DNA from 4 places in the Pseudoalteromonas sp. 10-33 genome. Region 1 is predicted to be linked to each of the others. Evidence: predicted binding sites of a transcription regulator. Region 1 holds the regulator's gene; each other region holds the start of a gene.
The links. Region 1 encodes sigma-54, which starts transcription at its own class of promoters, with help from an activator protein. Its sites were predicted from a motif close to GTTGGCACGNNNNTNGNNT; they were not measured.

Region 1 (5,959 bases):
TTTATATTGTAACTGTTACTTAGTGGGTGGGAGAGTACGAACTATTAGCCAGTTATTTCTGATTATAGTTATTTTATTTAATTGTTAAAAATTAACGTTACTCTTGCTCGTTAAATCGTTGCGAAATAAGCTCTCCAACTGCATTTAAAGCTTGTTTTGCATCAGGTCCTTCACATACCACTTTAACCTCTTTACCTTGGCTACTTTCAAGTAGCATCAGTGCTAATACACTATCACCAGCAGCTTCTTTGTCATCTTGAAATAAAGTGATTGAAGCATCAAATTTAACAGCAAGTTGAGCCAAGACTGTCGCGGCTCTGGCATGTAGCCCTAATTTATTTTGTATTAAAAAAGTGTCTTGTATGCGCATACATTACTCTATCAAAGCTGAACAGGTTATTAGTTTATATAAATTATTTTTCTTGTTCTCTGTGGCGTATTTTTACATTAGGATGCGTAACTGCAAAGCTTTCACCAATTGTTTGCGCTAAATATACAGAGCGATGTTGTCCGCCAGTACAACCAATAGCAATCGTTAAGTAGCTACGGTTATTGCGTTCTAAATGAGGTAACCATGTTTGCACAAAAGTTTGAATTTGCCATGTGAACTTTTGAACTATGCTGTGGCTAGCTAAATAATCTTTTACTGGCTGGTCTAAGCCATTGAGTGGTTTTAGTTCAGGCTCCCAGTGTGGGTTAGGTAAAAAACGTGCATCAAATACGTAGTCTGCTTCTTTAGGAATGCCATGTTTAAAACCAAATGATTCAAATGTGACAATCAGCTGCTTGTCTTTTTTACCTAATATTTTTTCACGAATCGATTCAGCGAGTTGATGAACACTCAAGTCGCTGGTATCTATCATGTAATCGGCACGAGTAGTGAGCACATCAAGTAGTTCTTTTTCTTTTTTTATGGCTAAATCAAGCGGTAGCGAATCGATTGATAGAGGGTGCAAACGTCTTGTTTCTGAAAAGCGTTTTATTAATGTTTGATCTTCACTGTCTAAATAAAATAGCGTTGGTTTTGTAAAACCCGGTAAATATTCAATAATGTGATTAAATTCATCTTGTTCTTTTGGCAAGTTTCGCACATCGATGCTAACAGCGATTTTATCGTAGTTATCAGAAACGCTTCTTACCAAAGAAGGTAATAAATTTACAGGGATGTTATCTACGCAATAATAACCTAGATCTTCAACAACGCGTAAAGCAACCGACTTACCAGAACCAGAACGGCCACTTATGATAATCAACTCCATTAATCACCCTTAAAATTTATTACGATTGGTCAACAATAATTTGATACAGCTCGGCATCCGATTTAGCACAGCGTAGCTGCTTGCAAAATTCTTTATTTTTTAGTTTATCAGCTATCGTCGCTAGCGTCTTTAAGTGTTGCTGGTTATCACCATCAGGTACGATGAGTGCAACAAAAATATCAACTGGTCGATTGTCTATAGCATCAAAGTTAATCGGTGTTTCACTTACTAATACTAATGCTAAAGGTTCTTGTGCGCCGCTCATTCGACCATGTGGAATAGCTATGCCTCTTCCTATTCCTGTACTACCTAGCTTTTCGCGGGTTAATAAGGCGCCCAAAATATCTTGTTGAGACAAATAAGGTAATTTATCGTGAGCAAGCTCGCTAATAAACTCTAAAATTCTTTTTTTACTATTAAAAAGGACCGCAGCTTTGCTGCAGTCCTGGCATATAAGTGAACTTAGTTTCATCATATTAGTGTCGAGCAAGCTTCTCTTTATGTTTAATTACTTGACGGTCAAGCTTATCAATTAATGAATCAATCGCTGCATACATATCTTGATGTTCAGTGGATGCGAATAATTCAGCGCCACTTACATGAATAGTTGCTTCTGCTTTTTGATTTAATTTTTCTATATCAAGAATGACATGAACATTATTAATATGATCAGAGTGCCTTTCTAGCTTCGCAAATTTGGTATTTATATAGTCTCTTAATGAATCAGTTAGTTCTACATGACGACCAGTTAAATTTAGTTGCATAAGCATTACCCTCTTTGTTTAGCGTCTTAGATCAGGCTCTTTCGCTGATTTGACGGTGGAATAGCAAGAGATTCGCGGTATTTTGCGATTGTACGTCTTGCTACTTTAATTCCTTGCTCAGCCAATATATCCGCAATTTTGCTATCACTCAATGGTTTTGCTGAGTTTTCTGCTGCGATTAGTTTTTTGATAAGTGCTCGTATCGCTGTGGATGAACATTCTCCACCATTTTCGGTGCTTACATGGCTTGAGAAAAAGTATTTAAGCTCAAATATTCCACGCGGTGTGTGCATGTACTTTTGAGTCGTTACGCGCGAAATTGTCGATTCGTGCATTTCTACCATTTCGGCTACATCATTTAAAACCATAGGTTTCATGGCTTCTGGACCGTGTTCAAAAAAACCTTGTTGTTGCTTTACGATACAGTTAGTTACTTTTAAAAGCGTGTCGTTTCTGCTTTCTAAACTTTTAATAAACCATTTAGCTTCTTGTAAATGTGAGCGAATAAATTGGCTATCACCGCTCGACTTAACTGTACGCGACATTGCAGCATATTGGCTGTTTACACGAATTTTTGGCATGCTGTCTGGGTTTAGTTCAACCACCCAGCGGCCTTTAATTTTCTTAACTGACACATCTGGTATTACATATTCAGACTCTTCTCGCACTATTGTGTCTGCAGGCTTTGGGTTAAGCGTATGAATAAGTGTCATTACTTCTTTAAGCTCATCTTCTTTGAGCTTCGTTTTTTTCATTAATGTACGATAGTCGCGAGCAGCTAACAAATCTATGTGCTCGGTTAAAATCATTTTTGTTTCGTCAATAAAAGGAGTGCCTTTATCAAATTGATTTAACTGAATACACAAACATTCTTGTAAGCTTCGTGCTGCAATACCAACAGGGTCAAATAATTGAATACGCTTTAAAACTGCTTCTATTTCATCAAGTTCAACCTCAACGTCATCGTCGTTATCTTGATTAAAGCTCTCTAAAATTTCTTCACAGCTGAGGGTTAATATGCCTGAGTCGTCCACGGCTTCAACTATTGCAATAGCAATCGCTTCATCCGTAGGGCTAAATGGCGTTAGTTGTAATTGCCACATTAAGTATTCGTGAAGCGTTTCAGTCGATGCACCTTGATAAATAGACTCATCTTCAGGCATGGGGCCTGAAGACGATGCTGGGGCGGCACTCATGTACTCATCCCAGCTAACGTCCATTGCCATGTCGTCACTGACGGTATCTTTTGCTAGGGCTTCACCACTGTCTTGTTCATACTCACTGGGGGCTTCATCTGCAGATGCACTTACTGTCACTTCATCATTATCTGCTTTTTGCTCATTTTTGCCTGCAAGGTCATCGGCATAGTCTTGCTCCTCAACCTCAAGTAATGGGTTGCTGTCGAGCGCTTCTTGTATTTCTTGCTGAAGATCCAATGTGCTTAATTGCAGCAAGCGAATAGCTTGCTGCAACTGAGGTGTCATTGTAAGTTGCTGGCCCATGCGCAGCTGTAGTGATTGCCTCATGTATCTCTAACAATCCTTTTAAGTTGTTATAATTAATACTAGCAGATGCATACAAATAAGGCGTAAATGTTACAGCCTAAATTGCTCGCCTAAATATACATCGCGTACAGTTTTATCGTTTAATACGTGTTCAGGGGTACCAGAAGCAATCAGTTCCCCATGAGAAACAATGTAGGCTTTTTCGCAAACATCAAGGGTTTCTCTTACATTATGGTCTGTTATTAATACACCAATACCACGGTTTTTAAGGTGTTCAATAATTTTTTTAATATCCAACACTGAAATAGGGTCAACGCCGGCAAACGGCTCGTCTAATAAAATAAACTTTGGATCTGCTGCTAAAGCACGTGCAATCTCTACTCGGCGACGCTCTCCGCCCGATAGTGCCATACCTTTGCTGTCGCGAATGTGTTGAATGCTAAATTCATCCAATAGATTATTAAGTGTATCTTCTCTGGCTTGCTTAGTGAGCTCCTTTCGAGTTTCTAAAATAGCCATTAAGTTTTGATATACGGTTAACTTTCTGAATATAGACGACTCTTGCGGCAAGTAGCCAATGCCTAATCTAGCACGACTGTGCATAGGTAAAAGAGTAATATCGTTCTCGTCGATAGATATTTTACCTTTATCGCTAGGGACTAAGCCTACAATCATATAAAACGTGGTGGTTTTACCTGCACCGTTAGGACCAAGTAAGCCCACTATGCTGCCGGCTTTAACTTCTAAGCCTACATTTTTAACGACTTCTCGGCCTTTGTAGCTTTTGGCTAATAGCTCTGCTTTTAATGTACTCATGGCTGACCTTTATCGCTTTTTTTTGGCTCCACAGGTACTAAAATGGTGTGCACGCGATCAGTTGAGCTTTCATCTTTTTCGGCGCTAATGAGTTGTTGCTCAATATCGTAGGTAATGCTTTTTGCATTCATTTTTTGCCCAGCTTGAGAGACCTGGGCATCTCCAATTAATGTTAAAAAACGTTTAGAAACATCGTATCTAACTTCATTAGCGCTGGCGCTCATTATTGTGCCGTCGGCTTGTTTTTCTTCAAAATAAGCAGGTGTACCTGTGGCAATTAACAGTTGCTTGTTATCACCCAATTCATCGCGTTTATGCACTTCTAGTCGGTCAGCGGTAATTTTTCTGTCGCCATGAATAATTTCAACGTTTTTTTCGAATATACCTACATTTTCTTTTAGTTGACCTTCTTGCTTATCTGCACTAATCGAAATTTGATTTGCAGTAAGTGGCGCCGTTGGTTCAGCGGCATTTGCACCGAATGCAAGTATAAATGTTGGAATGATAAAGAGTGTTAATAGTTTATTGGTCATAATAAATAGTTCGCGTATGGTTAATTAGTTTTATCACTTCGGTTTTTAAATCGGCTTCGAGGCCTTTACCGGTGATCTTTAAATTGGGTCCTGTAACAATGACAGGTTGCTCTGATTGCATCGTTAGTAATTTTATATCTACCTGAATATTATCAGTATTTATCTTATCTATCATTGCGTTATCAGTTAAATTACTAGCAACAACGTTACCTTCTAGTATTAATTGTCTGCCTTCGTATAATGTTGCTTCGTTAGCGTTAATTCGCCACGTTTGTTTGTCGTTATAAAGCGTAAAAATGGGTTTATCAAAAAAGGTAAATCCTAACTCTTGATATAACTCCATTCGCGCTGCCGTTACTTTGTGGCTAATTTTCCCATTCTCGTCATACGCAGTTTGTTTTAGCTCTATGGCAGTGTAATCGGGCTTTGCAATTATGTCTGCTTCGGTTTGCTGCGGTAAACTTACTTGTGTGAAATAAGGGTACCAAAGCCAAACCATACAGCTGATGAATAAAACGCTTAATATGATGCGCGCTGCATTCATGAACTCGTACCTTTGGTGGTCAAGGGTTTGTTGTTTTCAAGCATTAGCAGGTCGGTAAGCTCTCTCACTGCACCAAATCCACCAAGCATTTGTGTGGTGTAATGCGCTAAACGTTTTATTAGCGGATGTGCGTCATTTACTGCAACAGCAAACCCTACTAACTCCATTACTGGCATGTCAGGGCCATCATCGCCAATGTAGGCAATTTGCTCATCACATAAGCTAAGCTTTGTTTTTAGCTCCTCATAAGCGAGGAGTTTGTTTTCTTGGCCTTGGTAAATGTGTTGTACTGTTAGGCTTGTCATACGTTGTTGTACTATTTTTGAGTGTCGTCCGGTAATAACCGCAACGTCAAAGCCGCTGTTAATTAGCGCTTTAATGCCAAAGCCATCTTTTGTATTAAATGCTTTGAGCTCTTCACCTTGGTTACCCAGATAAATACGACCATCAGAAAACACACCATCAATATCACAAATAAGCAGCTTTACTTTTTTAGCACGTGCTTTTGCGTCTTCGCTTAGAGGTTGATAGAGCTCTT
Region 2 (5,959 bases), on a different contig from region 1:
ACAAATAGCCGATTTAATGGCCTCCATATTTAAGGTTATTGTACTGTGTGTTGGGGTGTTTATAGCGCTGGATTTTGTGGGGTTAAAAGGTACGGTTACCTCTTTATTAGCCGGTGCGGGTATTGTTGGTTTAGCCATAGGTTTTGCGTTTCAAGATATGACCGAAAACTTGATTGCGGGTATCGCAATGGGTATACGCAAACCCTTTAAAACAGGTGACGTAATTGAAACCGACGACGTGTTTGGCTCAGTTCACTCAATAAACCTACGTAACACGTTAATAGAAAGCTTTTACGGGCAGTTAATCTTAGTACCTAACAAGGTGTTGTTTAGAAATGTGTTAAAAAACTACACGACACTCGGGGTTAGACGTATAGAAGTACCTGTAGGTATTTCGTACGCCGACGACATAGAAAAAGCCAAAGAAGTTATTGTAGATAAGATTAACGACTTTGACTTTGTTATTCGTAAAAACGAAACCGATGTTTATGCCGAAGGCTTTGGTGACAGTAGCATTAATTTACTGGTCTGGTTTTGGATTAAATACCCAGGTGAACCAGATTTTATGACAGTACGCCACAAAGGGGTTGTAGCAGTGAAGCAAGCGCTGGATGAAGCTGATATTAGTATTCCATTTCCTATTCGTACGCTTGATTTTGGTATTAAAGGCGGGGAAAAGCTTGATGCTATGATCAGCGATAAAATTAGCCAGCAATCATCTAACAAAGGGGATGCTGATGGTTCAGGTTCAAGCCAAAATGAATAAATGAGCCAACAATACCATTGGGAATTATTTACTCACTCTTAGCGCACTTTTACATTTATATGCGCCGTTAGCTAAAGAAAAAATGACTTACGAGTCACAACAACTAAATGCAGCTTTATAAAGCTGCATTTTTTATGGCTACTTAAATGTTTGAGAAGGTGAGAACAACGTTAACTAATTATAAATTTATGTCTACTTACCTTTTGAGATGAAATTGGAAGCGGGCTATGTAATATATCGATAAGGCTAAGCCTATTGTGTAGTTACTTCCCGAAACCGACGATAACGCAGCATAAATATAAAACATGCAGTAACCTTTGAGGTCCCCTCATAGGTTGCTTCTCCTTGTTGCTTAAAGAATAGGTCATAAAGAGCAAGTAGGGCATATGAGCTGTATACGACTTTAAGTTATACGTACATAGGCGTAGTCATTAAAATAATGCAGAAGTAGGGACTGAGCTTACTGGGTCACAAATCGCGCACCTTAGTTATGTTACGCCTAGATAGGACACGCTTTAATAATGGCAGTTAAACAGGCCTCTTCTTAATATAAGTCTGTTATTTTAGGAGTAGGTTATTTTGTCAAATATTAGGTTGTAATGCACACAACTTATCACTGTGTATCAAACGGTAAATAAAGGTAGTTAGAGTGGGGTTATTCTTTGCTGTTAGTGTTTTTTGAAACTAATACAGGTATAAAAAAGCGCAGCATGTGTTGGAGTAACATACTGCGCCTAGGATCAATTTGAGTTAACCTGAACTCTGTCTAAAGAATTAAATTTAAATATTATTCAATATGTTTGTAAGTCTCTTAACCATGGGGCAGGTCAATAAAAGTATGATTTAAATAACACTAATTTTGTTACGAATGATTTTAACCCCATCCATATTTTCTAAAAATTTTTGTGCAAGCGCACGTTCAAAACCTGTTTGCGCTTGACCATGTAATACTACCTCGCCATCTTTAACCTGAACACGAATATTGCTTAATGCAAAGTTAGGGTTAGTACGAAGCGTGCTGGTAATGGTTTGTTGTAGGTTAGGTTGAGTTGCTACGCTGCTCACTACGGCTAGGTGTGTTGCTGCACTCACTTTGGTAGCGCACGCTAGCAAAAATAAACAACAAAACGAAACTAAAGCAATAGTTAACTTTAAGCGGTTCATAACTCAATCCTTTTATATAAATTAAATATTCAGCCAAATCATTAATTACTCTGGCCATTCTGTATTTAATATTACAAGTTCAATGCCAATATTAATTAATTGAAATGTAAGGATATTTTATTAAGTAAGAATTCAGGTGGGCAATAATTACATTTAAATGAGTAGGTGTTACATGCACTGGTTACATTTGTTACGCGCATTAAAAAGCCGGCATGCGCCGGCTTTGGTAAAAATGCTAAGTTATTTTTTCTTTTTAACTTTCGCTTTTTTCTTCGCTTTCATTTTTACCGGATCTTTACGCTTTTTAGCGGGTGGCTTAGCCTCTTTATGCTGAGGCTCTATACCTTTAATTACACGGCGTTTAAGCTTTTGTTCAATGTAGCGTTCTACTTTGTACAAAATACCAATATCGTGCGCTTCCACTAATGATATAGCGATACCTTTTTTACCTGCACGACCCGTACGGCCAATTCGGTGTACATATACGTCAGCTGTTCGTGGCATGTCAAAGTTAATAACATGGCTAATGTCAGATACGTCAATACCGCGGGCGGCTACATCTGTTGCAATCAATATTTTAGTGCGGCCGCTATGAAAGTTTTCCATTGCTTTCATGCGCTTGTCTTGGGGCATTTCACCACGCAGCCAGGCGGCTTTTACGCCGTTATTAGTTAATTCACCAATGAGTGTTTCTAAACGCTCACGGGTTTTAACAAACACAATAGCTTTACTAACGTCTGGGCCGTTAAGGGTGTTGACTAAAAGCTCTAGTTTATGGTGGTAATCATCAGCAAGGTGAACCCATTGGTGAATTTTAGCTTTTTCTTTACGAGACGACTCAGCTTCTAATAGAGCCGGGTCGTTTAATGTAGTTTCTGCAAATCGCTCTACGCTGTCGCCCTCAAGGGTAGCAGAGAACAAAAAGCACTGACGGCGGTTTTTAGCTTCGTCACAAATACGGCTCATTTCTTTTTTGAAACCCATGTCTAGCATGCGGTCGGCTTCATCAATAATAAGCATTTCGACGTGTTCAGCATGAAAGTTTTCAGTTTCAAGGTATTCCATTAATCGCCCTGGAGTGGCAATTAACACGTCGTTATTTTTTTCAAAAATTTCTTTATGCGTTCCGTAGTTAATACCGCCGGTTACTACACCTATTTTCAGGTGCGTACGTTTTGCTAGTAACTCACATTGCTCATGAATTTGATAAGCCAGCTCACGTGTTGGGGTCATTATTAATACGCGGGCAAAACCAGGTTCACGGCGCGGAAAATCTAATAAGTATTGAATAGCAGGAATTAAAAATGCCGCTGTTTTACCTGTGCCTGTTGGCGCAGACGCTAAAATATCACGTCCCTGAAGGGCTTCAGGAATAGCTTGCTGTTGAATACTGGTCGGCGTTTCGTAACCCATTTTATTAATGGCGTCGAGTAATTTGGTATCAAGATCAAATTCAGAAAATTGCATAGAGTGTCTAAAATAGTGGACAATTACCTTGATTATACGCGCTATGCTGCGCTTGGTGAATGAAAAGGTGAAAAAATGTCTGGTTTTGCATTTAAACAATTTAAGGTTGAACACGACCATTGCGCAATGAAGGTTTCAACCGACGGCATTTTGCTTGGCGCGTGGGCAAACTTAACGGATGCAAACACGTTATTAGATATTGGTACAGGCACAGGGTTATTGGCGTTAATGTGTAAACAGCGCAGGCCAACATTGAGTATTACCGCGGTTGAAATAGATAAAAACGCATACAATCAAGCAATCCAAAACGTAGCTAATAGTCCGTGGCCCAATATAACTATTAAGCACCAAACTATTCAAAGCTTTAATAGTGATACTCCCTTTGATGTAATCATTTCTAATCCGCCATATTTTAATCATAGTCTAAAAGGTAATAATGCCGCCCGAAATACTGCACGCCACACTGATGGATTAAGCTTTGAGGAGTTAATTAACGCGTTTAGGCAACTAAGTCATTCACAGTCACGATTTTGTTTAATACTGCCAAGCACTGAGGCTGAGGTATTTATTGAACTTGCCGTTAAAAATGGACTTTATTTAAATGCACACTGCCAAGTGCAAGCGACACCTAGCAAACCTATAAGCCGCAGTTTAATGACATTTAGCTACCTACAATCACAAACCGACAATTCAACGCTATGCATTAGAGAGTTAAACAACAATTACACCACTGATTACGTTGCTTTGTGCAAGACGTTTTATTTAAAAATGGCGTAACTGTGTGGGCAATTATCTAATAATAAAGGATAGTTTACCCGTAATGCATACGTATTCAGTTGTTATTTAATCAATCTCAAGACTAGTGTTAACCACTTGTAAATAACGAAGAGCATGTTGTTTAGCTCGCCAACATTTGGAAACACACACTATGAAGCTGAATAAAATTGTCACCACCGCCGGTTTAAGCCTAGGTTTGCTTGTACCTAACCTTGCAGCTGCTGCACCCACTACGTTTGTTCATTTATTTGAATGGAGTTGGCCCGATGTCGCACAAGAGTGTGAGCAGTTTTTAGGACCAAAAGGGTACGCTGCTGTACAGGTTTCTCCACCTAACGAACATATTACAGGCAACCAATGGTGGACTCGCTATCAACCTGTGAGCTACCAACTGCAAAGCCGGGGCGGTAACCGAACGCAGTTTGTAGATATGGTTAACCGTTGTAAAAGTGCAGGGGTCGATATATATGTAGATACCCTAATTAACCACATGGCAGCTGGGAGTGGGAATGGCGTAGCGGGAAGCACGTTTGGGAATAAACAATACCCAATTTATAGCCCACAAGATTTTCACGAAAGCTGCTCAATTAACCCAGAAGATTACGGTAATAACCGTTATCGCGTTCAAAACTGTGAGCTGGTAGGGCTTGCCGACTTAAACACATCTTCAAATTACGTGCAAAATACCATAGCGGCTTATATTAATGACCTTCAAGCTATTGGAGTAAAAGGCTTTAGGTTTGACGCGGCTAAACACGTAGCCGCTAGCGATATTCAAAGCCTTATGGCTAAAATAAACGGCTCGCCGCTAGTGTTTCATGAAGTGATTGATCAGGGAACAGAAGCCGTTGATGCCTCTGAGTATTTAAGTACAGGGCTCGTTACCGAGTTTAAATACAGTACACAACTCGGTAATACATTTAGAAACGGCTCACTTGCGTGGCTAAGTAATTTTGGTGAAGGGTGGGGCTTTATGCCAAGCTCATCGGCGGTCGTATTTGTAGATAATCACGATAACCAGCGCGGGCACGGTGGTGCGGGTAATGTAATTACTTTTGAAGATGGTCGTTTATACGACCTAGCCAACGTATTTATGTTGGCGTATCCGTATGGTTACCCAAAAGTGATGTCGAGCTACGATTTCCATGGTGATACCGATGCGGGCGGGCCAAGTGTTCCCGTTCATAACAGTGGTAATTTAGAATGTTTTGCAAGCAATTGGAAGTGTGAACACCGGTGGTCATATATTGCTGGTGGCGTTGATTTTAGAAATAACACTGCCGACAACTGGGCTGTGACAAATTGGTGGGATAACACGAATAATCAGATTTCATTTGGTCGCGGTAGCTCAGGTCATATGGCCATTAACAAAGAAGACTCAACGCTCAATGCTACTGTGCAAACAGACATGGCGCCTGGCCAATATTGTAATGTATTAAAAGGTGAATTGTCGGGCGATGCTAAAAGTTGTGGCGGTGAGGTTATAACCGTTAATAGTAACAGCACTATTAATCTAAATGTGGCGCCGTGGGATGCCATGGCAATTCATAAAAACGCTAAGTTATCACAAGGTTCGACTTCAACCCCGAATGATGATTGGCAGCGTACCGTTATTTTTATTAACGCACAAACCCAAAGTGGGCAAGATATGTTTGTACGCGGCGGAATAGATCATACCTATGCCAATACAAATTTAGGAAGAAACTGCCAAACAACCAATGTTGAATGCGCGATGCCTATTCGTCATAACAATTTAAAAAATGCCACTACAAGTGCATGGAAAGC
Region 3 (5,959 bases), on a different contig from region 1:
AATTGAGCTTTGTGGTGGTACACACGTTGAGCGTGCGGGTGATATTGGCTTATTCAAAATTGTATCTGAAAGCGGTATTGCTGCCGGTGTTCGCCGTATAGAAGCAGTAACTGGCGCAGATGCAGTTGCTTATGTAAGTGAGCAAGAGCAACAGCTTAGCGATGTAGCAGCGCTTGTGAAAGGCGATAGCGCATCAGTACTTGAAAAAGTAACTGCCTTGCTTGAAAAGTCTAAAGGCCTTGAAAAGCAAATTGCTCAGCTTAACGATAAGCTAGCGAGCGCTGCAGGTGCGTCTTTATTAGATTCTATAGTAGACATTAATGGCGTTAAATTATTAGTTGCAAACGTTGAAGGTACTGAGTCTAAAGCGCTTCGTGGTATGGTTGACGACCTTAAAAACAAGATTGGCTCAGGTGTTATTGCCCTCGGTGTTGCCAGTGGCGACAAAGTAAGCCTAATTGCCGGTGTGACTAAAGACTTAACTGGCAAAGTAAAAGCCGGTGAGCTTGTAAACCACATGGCCGGCCAAGTAGGCGGTAAAGGTGGCGGCCGTCCTGATATGGCACAAGCTGGTGGTTCTGAACCACAAAACCTTGCTGCTGCACTTGATAGCGTTACTGCTTGGTTAACTGAGCGTACTTAAGCCTAAGTGGCGTTAATTGTACAAAAGTATGGCGGCACGTCGGTTGGCTCAATAGAGCGAATAGAAGCGGTCGCCGACCTTGTTGTTAAAACTAGGCAACAAGGTCATCAAGTGGTTGTGGTGCTCTCGGCTATGTCGGGAGAAACCAACCGCTTAATTAATCTTGCCAAACAAATAGATTCCCGTCCTAGTAACCGCGAGCTCGACGTACTAATTAGTACCGGCGAGCAAATATCGGTTTCTTTATTGGCTATGGCTATAATCAAACGCGGCCACTCAGCCGTAAGCCTGCTTGCCGATCAAGTTAATATTCAAACCGATAATATGTTCGGTAAAGCCCGCATTACAGACATTGCAGCTACGCGTTTAAAGCATGAACTTGAGCATAACCGTATTGCTATTATTGCCGGGTTTCAGGGGCGTGATGTTGAAGGCAATATAACAACCCTTGGCAGAGGCGGCACTGATACGTCGGCGGTAGAAATAGCCGCGGCTATAAAAGCCGACGAATGTCAGATCTATACCGATGTTGATGGCGTATATACTACAGATCCTCGGGTTGAACCTAACGCACGGCGAATGAGTAAAGTGACCTTTGCTGAAATGCTAGAGTTAGCAAGCTTAGGTGCTAAAGTATTGCATATTCGCTCTGTAGAGGCGGCAGGTAAACACAATGTTCCACTAAGGGTGCTTTCGAGCTTTAATCCCGATGAAGGGACATTGATCACGTTTGAGGAAAACGACATGCCAAGTAAAGTTGTTTCGGGTATTGCATTTAACGCAGATGAGTGCTTAATTAAGGTACAGGGTGTACAAAGTGGCACTCAAAATCTTGTAAAAATATTGAAACTTTTTGCTGATAACGGCATCGAAATAGATATGATTAATCAAGTTAATCATATCTTTGAAAAAATAGACTATGCTTTTACTGTGCACTCGAATGACTACCTGCAAGCACTTGAATTACTAACCGAGAAAAAGGTGTCCTTAGGTGCTGAAAATATAAGCGGGATAACAACCATAGCAAAAATATCTGCTGTTGGTATGGGCATGAAATCGCACTGGGGTGTTGCTAGTTTATTTTTTGATGCATTGGCGCAGGAAAATATTAACGTTGTTTTAGTGTCTACTTCAGAGATTAAAATCTCTGTTTTAATAGATGAAAAGTACCTTGAGTTGGCAGTTCGTGCATTACATAAAGCATTTTTAACGGAAAGTAGATAGATAGTGAGTTTTTACTTACTTTTTAGTCTATTTTTCATTAATATGGATAAGCGGAATCTTATAATTTTAATTGGAACATGGGAGCAAGAGAATGCTAATACTAACTCGTAGAGTAGGTGAAACCCTTATGATCGGTGACGAAGTAACTGTAACCGTTTTAGGTGTTAAAGGAAATCAAGTTCGAATTGGTGTAAACGCACCAAAAGACGTATCAGTGCATCGTGAAGAAATTTACATGCGTATACAAGCTGAAAAGTCTAACCCTAATCCGGGCAATGCTTAATCAACACGTATACCTAGCTAAATAAATTATTTAGCTAAGTCAAAAAGCCACTCATTGAGTGGCTTTTTTGTTTATAAAATCGAGCATTTCATCTGTGAGTATTTGCTTTGAAATATATTGCAGGCTGTTTTTATTTTTAATTAACACGCCCCGTGGCGTTTCAATTACCTCAGCGATGTCTTGCCAAGCTAGTTGGTAGCTTTTGTAATGGTTTGCCGATTTAATGCCTTCATCATCAAAGGTGAGTGTAACCTCAGAACCTGATGCTCGGCTAAACATTTGTCTGGTCACCCACCATGGCCTGCGGTAATAAAAAGCAACGCATTCAAGCACAGCAACCATGATCAAAAATGTTCCTAAATAATGATCAGCTAAACCGTAAATGCTAAATAAACCAAGCGAGACTAACAGTACCAGTAAAAAGTACTTAGGTTGTGCGCGTTTGCTGTAAGGAAGTGACTCGTCAAAGCATTCGTAAAAGTAGGGTTTATCAAGTGTGTAGGTGGTTGAAAATGACATAGTGCCTTGCTTTAAAAATCGTTTTATATATTTTAGCAAGTTCGCTTATAAATGAGCAGCTTTATAATGCGTGCATTTATTTTAGGCATAAAAAAACGGCTTAAGAGCCGTTTTTTAATAATATACTAACTATTAACAGTTAGTTTCTTCAGCGTTTACGCCTTCTTTCACTTCTTCGCACGTATCTTCAACAGAATTTTGTACATCTGTTACTACTTCATCAATACGTTCTCCGGCTTCTTCTGCGTTGTTATCTTGACAACCCATGATGAAAAAACTTGCGAAAAGACCAATTAGTGCTGCTTTTAAAGTTGTAGAGTTCATAATGTAATTCCTTGTAAATAAATAAAATTGTAGTGTTAGTTGAGTATATGCCTACCTGGGTGATTTACCACGTAGCGCACCCGAAACTAACGAAATAACTAAAAGTACTATAAAAATAAAGAATATAATTTTTGCTATACCAGCTGCGGCACCTGCGATGCCACCAAAACCCAACACTGCAGCGATTAAAGCAATAACTAAAAATGTGATTGTCCAGCGTAACATTGTTTTCTCCTTGGTTATCAAATTTGTACACAATAGTTAATGCCAGTACTGTGCCATAATATATTTTTGTTTTATATCAGTATCTTGTATGTTTTTGTTTGTTTTTTGACTTTGTTAAATTGGTAACTTTTACGTTGGGTTGTGTAACTTATTCACACACAAGTATAGGTTGAAATTAAAGGGTGCTTAGAAAAGCCTCTCTTGGTAAGACCAATTAACAAGTTTGTTTTTTTCTACACATTATGAGTGATTTTAGGTTCAGTAAAGTACGGGGAATTCGGCTTTGTTAAAAATTCAGCTATAGCTTAAAAATATAGTGAGTATTTTTTGTGTGTATTATGGGGTGTTGATGGGTAAGGGTTTTTACTGTGGTTAATAAATTTGGTTATATGTTATTTTTATTTTAATTGGTTTTACCAATTTACAATGGCTAGACAAAGATATTTGTTTTGTTATTATCTAGTGAATAAATATTTAACTAAATCGACTTTTTATTTTCGATATGGGTTTCAAGGGGAGAAAAATGGATATAGGTGCTGTACTTACAACCGCTGGTAGCTTAATGCTAACAGGTATGGTTGGAGTGTTTGTCTTTCTTTCGATATTAATTGGCGCAGTTACAATAATGTCTAACTTAGTGGCGCGTTTTAGCCCTGCCGAAGTTGCGACTCCAGTTAAGTCACCATCGTTTAAATCTCAAGGTGTGCCAAATGAGCACATCGCTGCTATTAGTGCTGCCATTGCTCAGTACAAATCAAATAACAAATAAGGGGCACACACATGGCTAAATTAAAATTAACAGAATTGGTTCTTCGTGATGCGCATCAGTCATTACTTGCCACGCGTATGCGCTTAGATGACATGCTACCGATTGCAAGTAAATTAGATGATGCAGGTTACTGGTCAATTGAATCGTGGGGCGGTGCGACCTTTGATTCTTGTATTCGTTATTTAGGTGAAGATCCGTGGGAGCGTATTCGTGCGCTTAAAAAAGCGATGCCAAATACTAAGCAGCAAATGCTATTACGCGGTCAAAACTTATTAGGTTACCGCCATTATGCTGACGATGTTGTTGAAAAGTTTGTTGAGCGCGCACACAAAAACGGTGTTGATGTTTTTCGTATTTTTGATGCAATGAATGATGTACGTAACCTAGAAACAGCCATTAAAGCGGCTGTTAAGGTAGGTGCTCATGCTCAAGGTACTATTTCGTATACGGTAAGCCCTGTTCATACACTTGATATGTGGTTAACGCTAGCCAAGCAATTAGAAGAGCTGGGTTGTCATTCAATTTGTATTAAAGATATGGCGGGTTTGTTAAAGCCATATGACGCAGAAGAGCTCATAAAAGCGCTGAAAGAAACAGTGTCGATTCCAATTGCTATGCAATGCCATGCTACAACAGGTTTAAGTACTGCTACGTACCAAAAAGCGATTGATGCAGGTATTGATATGCTTGATACCGCTATCTCGTCTATGAGTATGACTTACGGTCACTCAGCAACAGAAACCATTGTAGCAATTGTTGAAGGTACAGCGCGAGATACTGAGCTTGATTTAAACCAACTTGAAGAAATTGCAGCTTACTTTAGAGATGTTCGTAAAAAATACGCAGCGTTTGAAGGGAGTTTAAAAGGCGTAGATGGACGTATTTTACTCGCTCAAGTACCAGGTGGCATGTTAACTAACATGGAAAACCAACTTAAAGAGCAAGGTGCCGCTGATAAGCTTAACGAAGTACTACTTGAAATACCGCGTGTACGCGAAGACTTAGGTTTCATTCCTCTTGTTACGCCAACATCACAAATTGTGGGTACTCAAGCTGTACTTAATGTGCTGACAGGTGAGCGTTATAAAACTATCACTAAAGAAACCGCAGGCGTATTAAAAGGCGAATATGGTTTAACACCAGCTCCAATGAATAAAGAGCTACAAGAGCGCGTACTCAATGGCAGCGACGTTATTACGTGTCGCCCTGCTGATAACATTGCTCCTGAGCTGGAAACACTTGAAGCTGAGCTATTAAAAGAAGCACAAGAGCAAGGTTTATCGCTTGCTGAGGATAAAATAGACGACGTACTTACTTATGCGTTATTCCCACAGGTTGGTTTAAAATTCATCAAAAACCGTAATAATCCTGATGCATTTGAACCGGTACCAAGCGAAGACGATAACACAAGTAAATCGCCAGCTAAGACATCAGCAAATAGTAACAGTGTTAAGGCTGAGCAATACAGCGTTAAGGTAGACGGTAAAGTTTACGACGTTGTCGTAGCGCAAGGCGGTGAACTTAAAGAAGTCACATTAAAAGATTCAGAACATTTACCTCAGTCTGCTTCAGTGGCTTCAGGTGAAACGCTAAATGCACCTTTAGCTGGTAATATTTTTAAAGTTAAAGTGAAAGCGGGTCAGGTTGTAAACGAAGGTGATGTTGTTGTGATTATGGAAGCCATGAAAATGGAAACTGAAGTACGTGCAATGCATACTGGTACAATTGCTGAAGTGCTTGTGTCTGAGGGTGACTCAGTGACCACTGGTGACGCAATTATTGCGTTGGCTTAAGGAGTCGTATAAATGGAAGGTCTTTTAAACCTTTGGCATGCAACAGGTCTTGCTAACTTTACGTTTCCTGGCTTGATAATGATTGCTGTAGGCTGTTTGTTATTGTTTTTAGCGATATCTAAAAACTTTGAGCCTCTGCTTTTATTACCAATTGGCTTTGGCGCGATATTAACTAATAT
Region 4 (5,959 bases), on a different contig from region 1:
CTAATGACGACATTACCCCTGAGCCTCAAAATGATGCGCTAGCTAACTACGCTAAAAAACTCTCTAAAGAAGAAGCAAATATAGATTGGTCTATGAGCGCCGTGCAAATAGAACGTAATATTCGCTCTTTTAATCCTTGGCCAGTGTGTTTTACCCAAATGGGCGAACAAACCGTAAAAATATACCAAGCGAAAGTAGTTGATCAATCAGGTAAGCCAGGCGAAATATTAACAAGTGATAAAAACGGTGTTGTGGTTGCCTGTGGTGAACACGCTTTAAGTATTACTCAGTTACAACCGCAAGGTAAAAAACCAATGGCAATTAGCGACTTTTTAAATGGTCGCAGTGACTGGGTTAGCCCTGGCACACTATTAGGCGAAAATAATGAATAAAGTACAAAACGTACGAGCGCTAGCCGCTGAGACTTTATATAACGTGGTTGATAAAGGCGCTTCGCTTAATCAAGAACTACCATTTGCAAGCCAAGGTTTACCACCAAAAGACAAAGCACTGTTACAGCAAATTTGTTATGGCGTATTACGCTACTTACCTAGCCTTGAAAACTACTGCCAACATTTAGTAGAAAGCCCACTAAAAGGTAAACGCAGAATTTTTCAGTTTTTACTTTACGTAGGTATTTATCAATTGCAGCACATGCGCGTTCCACCGCATGCAGCAATAAGCGAGACCGTAAATGCACTGGGTCAAATGCGCGCACTAGGATTAAAAGGGTTAATAAATGCTATTTTACGTAGCTTTCAACGCCAGCAAGCAGAGCTTGAAGAAAAAGCAAAGCTTATTCCAGTGTGTTTATACAACCACCCCAATTGGTTTATTAAACAGGTAAAAGAAGCCTACCCAGAAAACTGGGAAGCCATACTTGAAGAAAACCAGCAACAAGCGCCAATGTGGTTACGTGTAAATCAATCACAATTTAGCACGCAAGAATACAGCGATATGCTAACGGCTAACGATATAGAACATACATTAAACCCAAACTTTATAGATGGGATTAAACTAGCCAAGCCGCGTGATGTTTTTTCACTTCCTGAGTTTGATACGGGTGCTTGTTCAGTGCAAGATGCAGCAGCGCAATTAGCTGCTCGCTTTTTGGAGCCAAAAGATGATGACGTTATTTTAGATGCCTGTGCAGCACCTGGCGGTAAAACATGCCATATATTAGAGCTTGCCGACGCCGACGTACTTGCACTTGATAGCGATGCCACTCGCCTTGAACGCGTAAAGCAAAACTTAACCCGTATAGGTTTAGGTGCCGACCTACAATGTGGTGATGCATCGCAACCGCACACATGGTGGGACGATGAACAGTTCGATCGTATTTTATTAGACGTGCCTTGTTCAGCAACCGGCGTTATTCGTCGCCACCCTGATATAAAATGGCTACGCCGTGCATCCGACATTGAAGACTTAGCCGCACTACAAGGCGATATACTCAATAGCATTTGGCCTCTACTCAAGCCTGGTGGTACATTGGTATATGCAACATGTTCGGTTCTTCCAAAAGAAAACCAACAACAAGTTGCTAAATTTTTAGCTAATAACGATGACGTAGAGCATATTCCTCTTCATGATAAAGACACCCTCACCACACCGGGTTTACAGCTACTTCCGGGTGAAAGTGATGGTTTTTATTACGCTAAAATGGTTAAAAAAGCCTAGTTAAACAGGGCTTAATAACGCGTACAACAAGCCATTTTTAAATTTAAAAATGGCTTTTTATTACTACTTAATACACTGGTAAATAATGAAAATAATCATACTCGGTGCTGGACAGGTTGGCGCCACGCTAGCTGAAAACTTAGTAGGCGAACAAAACGAAATTACCGTAGTAGACATTGACGGTAATCGTATACGCGAACTGCAAGATAAATACGACCTTCAAGGTGTAATGGGCCACAGTGCTCACCCTGATGTTTTGCGCCGCGCCGGCGCAGACGATGCCGATATGATTATTGCGGTAACCAGCTCAGATGAAGTAAACATGGTGGCGTGCCAAGTGGCGTATAGTATTTTTAATACACCCACTAAAATTGCCCGAATTCGCTCTGAGCAGTATTTAAAATACCGTGAAAAACTTTTCCAAAACGATGATTTACCAATCGACCATTACATTGCCCCAGAAGCGTTAGTTACTAAGTATATACGCCGCTTAATTGACTACCCTGGCGCATTGCAAGTATTGCAGTTTGCCGATGGTATGCTCTCGCTAGTTGCAGTAAAAGCCTATTACGGTGGTTTATTAGTGGGCTATGCCTTATCTGCATTAAAAGAGCATATACCCAATGTAGAAACTCGCGTTGCAGCTATTTACCGTCAAGGCAAAGCCATTAAACCGCTCGGTACAACCGTTATTGAAGCCGACGATGAAGTATTCTTCATTGCGGCAACCAAACATATACGCGCCGTAATGAACGAACTGCAGAAGCTTGAGCGTTCATACAAAAAAATAATGATTGCTGGTGGCGGTAACATTGGTGCAGGCCTTGCTCGCTCTCTTGAAAAAAATCACACCGTTAAGCTAATAGAGCGCAGTAAAGAACGTGCTGAACAGCTTTCAGAAATGCTCGACAACACGGTAGTATTTTGTGGCGACGCCTCCGATCAAGAACTTCTTTCTGAAGAACATATCGAACAAGTGGATGTGTTTATTGCCGTTACCAACGACGATGAAGCCAATATTATGTCGGCCATGCTTGCCAAACGCATGGGCGCGCAAAAAACCATGGTGCTTATTCAACGTGGTGCGTATGTAGACCTAGTACAAGGTGGCGAAATAGACATTGCCATATCGCCGCAACAGGCAACAATTTCTGCATTGTTAACCCATGTACGTCGAGGTGATATTGTTAACGTGTATTCATTGCGTAAAGGGGCTGCAGAGGCTATTGAAGCAGTTGCTCATGGCGATGAAAATACCTCCAAAGTAGTTGGCCGTGCAATTGCCGATATAAAACTACCAGCCGGAACAACTATTGGGGCCATTGTGCGTAACGACGATGTACTTATTGCCCACGACGACACCATTATTATGTCGGGCGATCACGTGATTATGTTTTTAATTGATAAAAAACATATCAACGTAGTAGAAAAGCTCTTCCAAGTAAGTGCTATATTTTTATAACGCATCAAACACAAAAAAGCCGCTGAACATGGCGGCTTTAGTGGAGTATGATTGGGGCTTATCAATGCTACTGTACTTTGGCAAATTCTTCTTTAGAAAGCTCACCATTTCCATCTGTGTCTAAATCTTTAAAAATTTTCACTAATTGTGAGTTTACTTGAGCTTCTTCCATGCTGATAACACCGTCACTGTTGCTATCAAACGATGCAAAGTCTACCGCTGCATAAGCTGCTGAAGAAGATGCTAAAACTAAAACCGCAAGTGTTGTATTTAATGTTTTCATAGTGATGTTCCTAGTAAAATGAGAAATCCTTTTCTAAGATCCCTGTCTGTGAAAAATAGCTAAACCAATACCGGTTAACTTTAAAATTTTGCAAACTCGTCTTTAGACAGCTCACCGTTACCATCTGTATCTAGCTCTGTAAACTCAGCCATTAAATCGGTGTCTATTGCCGCTTCACTTGGGCTAATTGCTCCACTGCTGTCGGTATCTAAACTGTCAAAATCTGATGCTGCAAACGCAGCTGAAGAAGACGCTAATGCAATAAGTGCTAATGCTTTATTTAAATGTTTCATAACTTAATCCTTCATGCTTAATGTTCTATCAAAAAAATGGGCTTATTCCCTTTTAAAATGGTTTCACTTCCTTGTTATCCTTTTTCGTAAGCTCCCTTGCCTACTTAGGTTGTCTTTGGCAACTCAGGACTCCATTTACTGAATTTAGGCTTTTGAAAACTCTTCTTTTGATAACTCACCATTTTGGTCTGTATCGAGCTCTGAGAACATGCTCATTAATTTTGCATCAACTGATGCTTCGGCTTGGCTAATTGCACCATTACCGTCTACATCGAGTGTATTAAAGTCAGAGCCTGCAAAAGCGGCTGACGAAGAAGCGAGTGCGATAAGTGCTAATGTTTTATTAATGCGTTTCATAGTATGTATCCTTCAAGTTGTATGTGAGTGATTGGTACTTACTGTTAATCACGTTTTTCGATTAGTACAACCAGACTATTACAACTTAAATGCCAATATTTATTAGTTTATATTTTTCAGTGCCTTACGTGTTAAATACTGAAAAAAGTGCAAATTTAAGCATTATTTTTGTAGCTATTTAGCAACGCTGGTTTAATTAAAAACTATAAGTTATTAAAAATCAGGCATTTAGGTTTAATGTAAAAAACCACAAAGCGAAGTTATTTAAATGATCAAGGTGTTATTAGGTATTGAGCAGGAAGTTTTAAACTGAACAAGGTGTAAAAATAAAATAAAATATAAAAAATTTGAATGCTATATCTCTGTTTTTATTTAATAAAAAATAATAATTTAGAGGTTGGTAATTTATTTTCGTTCATAAAGTAAAAAGTCGCTATTTTGTTGCAAAATAGCGACATTAAAACCTAATCGGCATCGAGTTCTATCATAGCGGGGTCAATAAAGTGCTCTTTCATAAAAGCTTTCATCTCTTCTTTACTGGCTAATAACTTAATACCGCAACGCACGCCTGTATTATGATCTTTCACGCTGCACACTTCGCCTTCAAAGCCTTTGCTATTACTACCTAATACCACAGTGCATTGTGAGTCTTTGATGCTTTCTAGATCTGCGTCAGTTTTTACATCAAACATAGCCCCCGTTAGCGAAATATCTTTTATAACACCATCGAGTACCTTGTCATCACTGAGTTTAAGTTTTGCAGGTAATAGAGTTGGAATACGGGTTTGCGAACGTAAACTAAATAGCTGAACTTGCTTGGGGTAGTTTATAAAAATCAGCCTAACGGGGTGTGATGCAATAGATTTAATTTGCTGTCTAAACGCAATTATTTGTCCATCGTCACCCTCTATTAATGCTCTTACAACTACGGTGACGCCATCTCGTAAGTAATCATTTGCACCCGGTAAACGTTTGGCTGTAGGGAAGTTTAAAATAATAAACTTTTCGTCAAGCAAGCCTACCATTTCTGTTTTCACGCGCTTACTGCTAGTGGGTGTTAATATTTCTAAGTCAACTAAACTGCCAACCGGTATATTATTTAATTTATCTGCATGTGTTGCTGGCATATCCATTCCATAAACATAGTAGTAAAACGTTGTGTTTTATCCGCGCCAAAACGTAGGCGTAAATAACACAAGCAAAGTAAAAATTTCTAGTCGGCCAAATACCATTGCAATAGTCAGCAACCATTTAGCGCCGTCGGTTATTGCACCATAATGCGAGGCAACATCACCCAACCCTGGGCCTAAGTTATTTAAACACGCTGCCGTGGCCGAAAACGCCGTAATATTATCCATTCCCGTGCCCATAAGCGCCAGCATAATAATAATAAATACTAAGGCATAGGCAGAGAAGAACCCCCACACAGCTTCTACAACCTTATCGGGCAATGCTTTACGGCCAAGTTTGATTGAATAAATAGCACGAGGGTGCACTAAGCGGTTTAGCTCACGTACGCCTTGCAGGTAAAGTAAAAACACGCGCACCACTTTCATACCGCCCCCGGTAGACCCTGCACAGCCACCAATAAAGCTCGAAAATATTAATAAAATAGGTAAAAACAGCGGCCACGTTGAAAAGTTATCGGTAGCAAAACCTGCCGTTGTACTCATTGATACCGCTTGAAATAGTGCTTGGTCAAGAGTTTCATCACCATTGGCGTATATCTCGTTCGACGACAACACAGTAAAACAAATAACCACCAGCGCCAATTGAATGCATAAAAATACTTTAAACTCGGGGTCGCGAATGTAGACCTGCACGTTCCGGCTTGCCACCGCAGCGTAGTGCAAGGAGAAGTTAATAGCGGCAATGATTAAAAAG

Region 2: a site for sigma-54 is predicted at 2,002-2,020, ahead of ATS76_RS12515 (BON domain-containing protein). Genes of this name have one in related genera too.
Region 3: a site for sigma-54 is predicted at 3,258-3,276, ahead of ATS76_RS19035 (DUF1328 family protein). Genes of this name have one in related genera too.
Region 4: a site for sigma-54 is predicted at 4,154-4,172, ahead of ATS76_RS07175 (EF-hand domain-containing protein). Genes of this name have one in related genera too.

Annotation. Positions count from the first base shown of each region.
Region 1 is NZ_LOFI01000001.1:235,581-241,539, forward strand. It holds gene ATS76_RS01055 (HPr family phosphocarrier protein) at 98-370, opposite strand; gene rapZ (RNase adapter RapZ) at 414-1,259, opposite strand; gene ptsN (PTS IIA-like nitrogen regulatory protein PtsN) at 1,279-1,731, opposite strand; gene hpf (ribosome hibernation promoting factor) at 1,736-2,023, opposite strand; gene ATS76_RS01075 (RNA polymerase factor sigma-54) at 2,050-3,549, opposite strand; gene lptB (LPS export ABC transporter ATP-binding protein) at 3,619-4,344, opposite strand; gene lptA (lipopolysaccharide transport periplasmic protein LptA) at 4,341-4,877, opposite strand; gene lptC (LPS export ABC transporter periplasmic protein LptC) at 4,867-5,421, opposite strand; gene kdsC (3-deoxy-manno-octulosonate-8-phosphatase KdsC) at 5,418-5,959, opposite strand, start outside.
Region 2 is NZ_LOFI01000024.1:21,826-27,784, reverse strand. It holds gene ATS76_RS12520 (mechanosensitive ion channel family protein) at 1-766, shown strand, start outside; gene ATS76_RS12515 (BON domain-containing protein) at 1,610-1,930, opposite strand; gene srmB (ATP-dependent RNA helicase SrmB) at 2,171-3,397, opposite strand; gene ATS76_RS12505 (tRNA1(Val) (adenine(37)-N6)-methyltransferase) at 3,473-4,174, shown strand; gene ATS76_RS12500 (alpha-amylase) at 4,326-5,959, shown strand, end outside.
Region 3 is NZ_LOFI01000015.1:6,328-12,286, forward strand. It holds gene alaS (alanine--tRNA ligase) at 1-643, shown strand, start outside; gene ATS76_RS10335 (aspartate kinase) at 650-1,867, shown strand; gene csrA (carbon storage regulator CsrA) at 1,959-2,150, shown strand; gene ATS76_RS10345 (YcxB family protein) at 2,202-2,669, opposite strand; gene ATS76_RS10350 (hypothetical protein) at 2,802-2,993, opposite strand; gene ATS76_RS19035 (DUF1328 family protein) at 3,045-3,218, opposite strand; gene ATS76_RS10355 (OadG family protein) at 3,742-3,987, shown strand; gene oadA (sodium-extruding oxaloacetate decarboxylase subunit alpha) at 3,999-5,780, shown strand; gene ATS76_RS10365 (sodium ion-translocating decarboxylase subunit beta) at 5,793-5,959, shown strand, end outside.
Region 4 is NZ_LOFI01000009.1:8,712-14,670, forward strand. It holds gene fmt (methionyl-tRNA formyltransferase) at 1-392, shown strand, start outside; gene rsmB (16S rRNA (cytosine(967)-C(5))-methyltransferase RsmB) at 385-1,680, shown strand; gene trkA (Trk system potassium transporter TrkA) at 1,766-3,142, shown strand; gene ATS76_RS07165 (calmodulin) at 3,210-3,425, opposite strand; gene ATS76_RS07170 (calmodulin) at 3,506-3,718, opposite strand; gene ATS76_RS07175 (EF-hand domain-containing protein) at 3,863-4,075, opposite strand; gene ATS76_RS07180 (flagellar brake domain-containing protein) at 4,540-5,202, opposite strand; gene ATS76_RS07185 (TrkH family potassium uptake protein) at 5,239-5,959, opposite strand, start outside.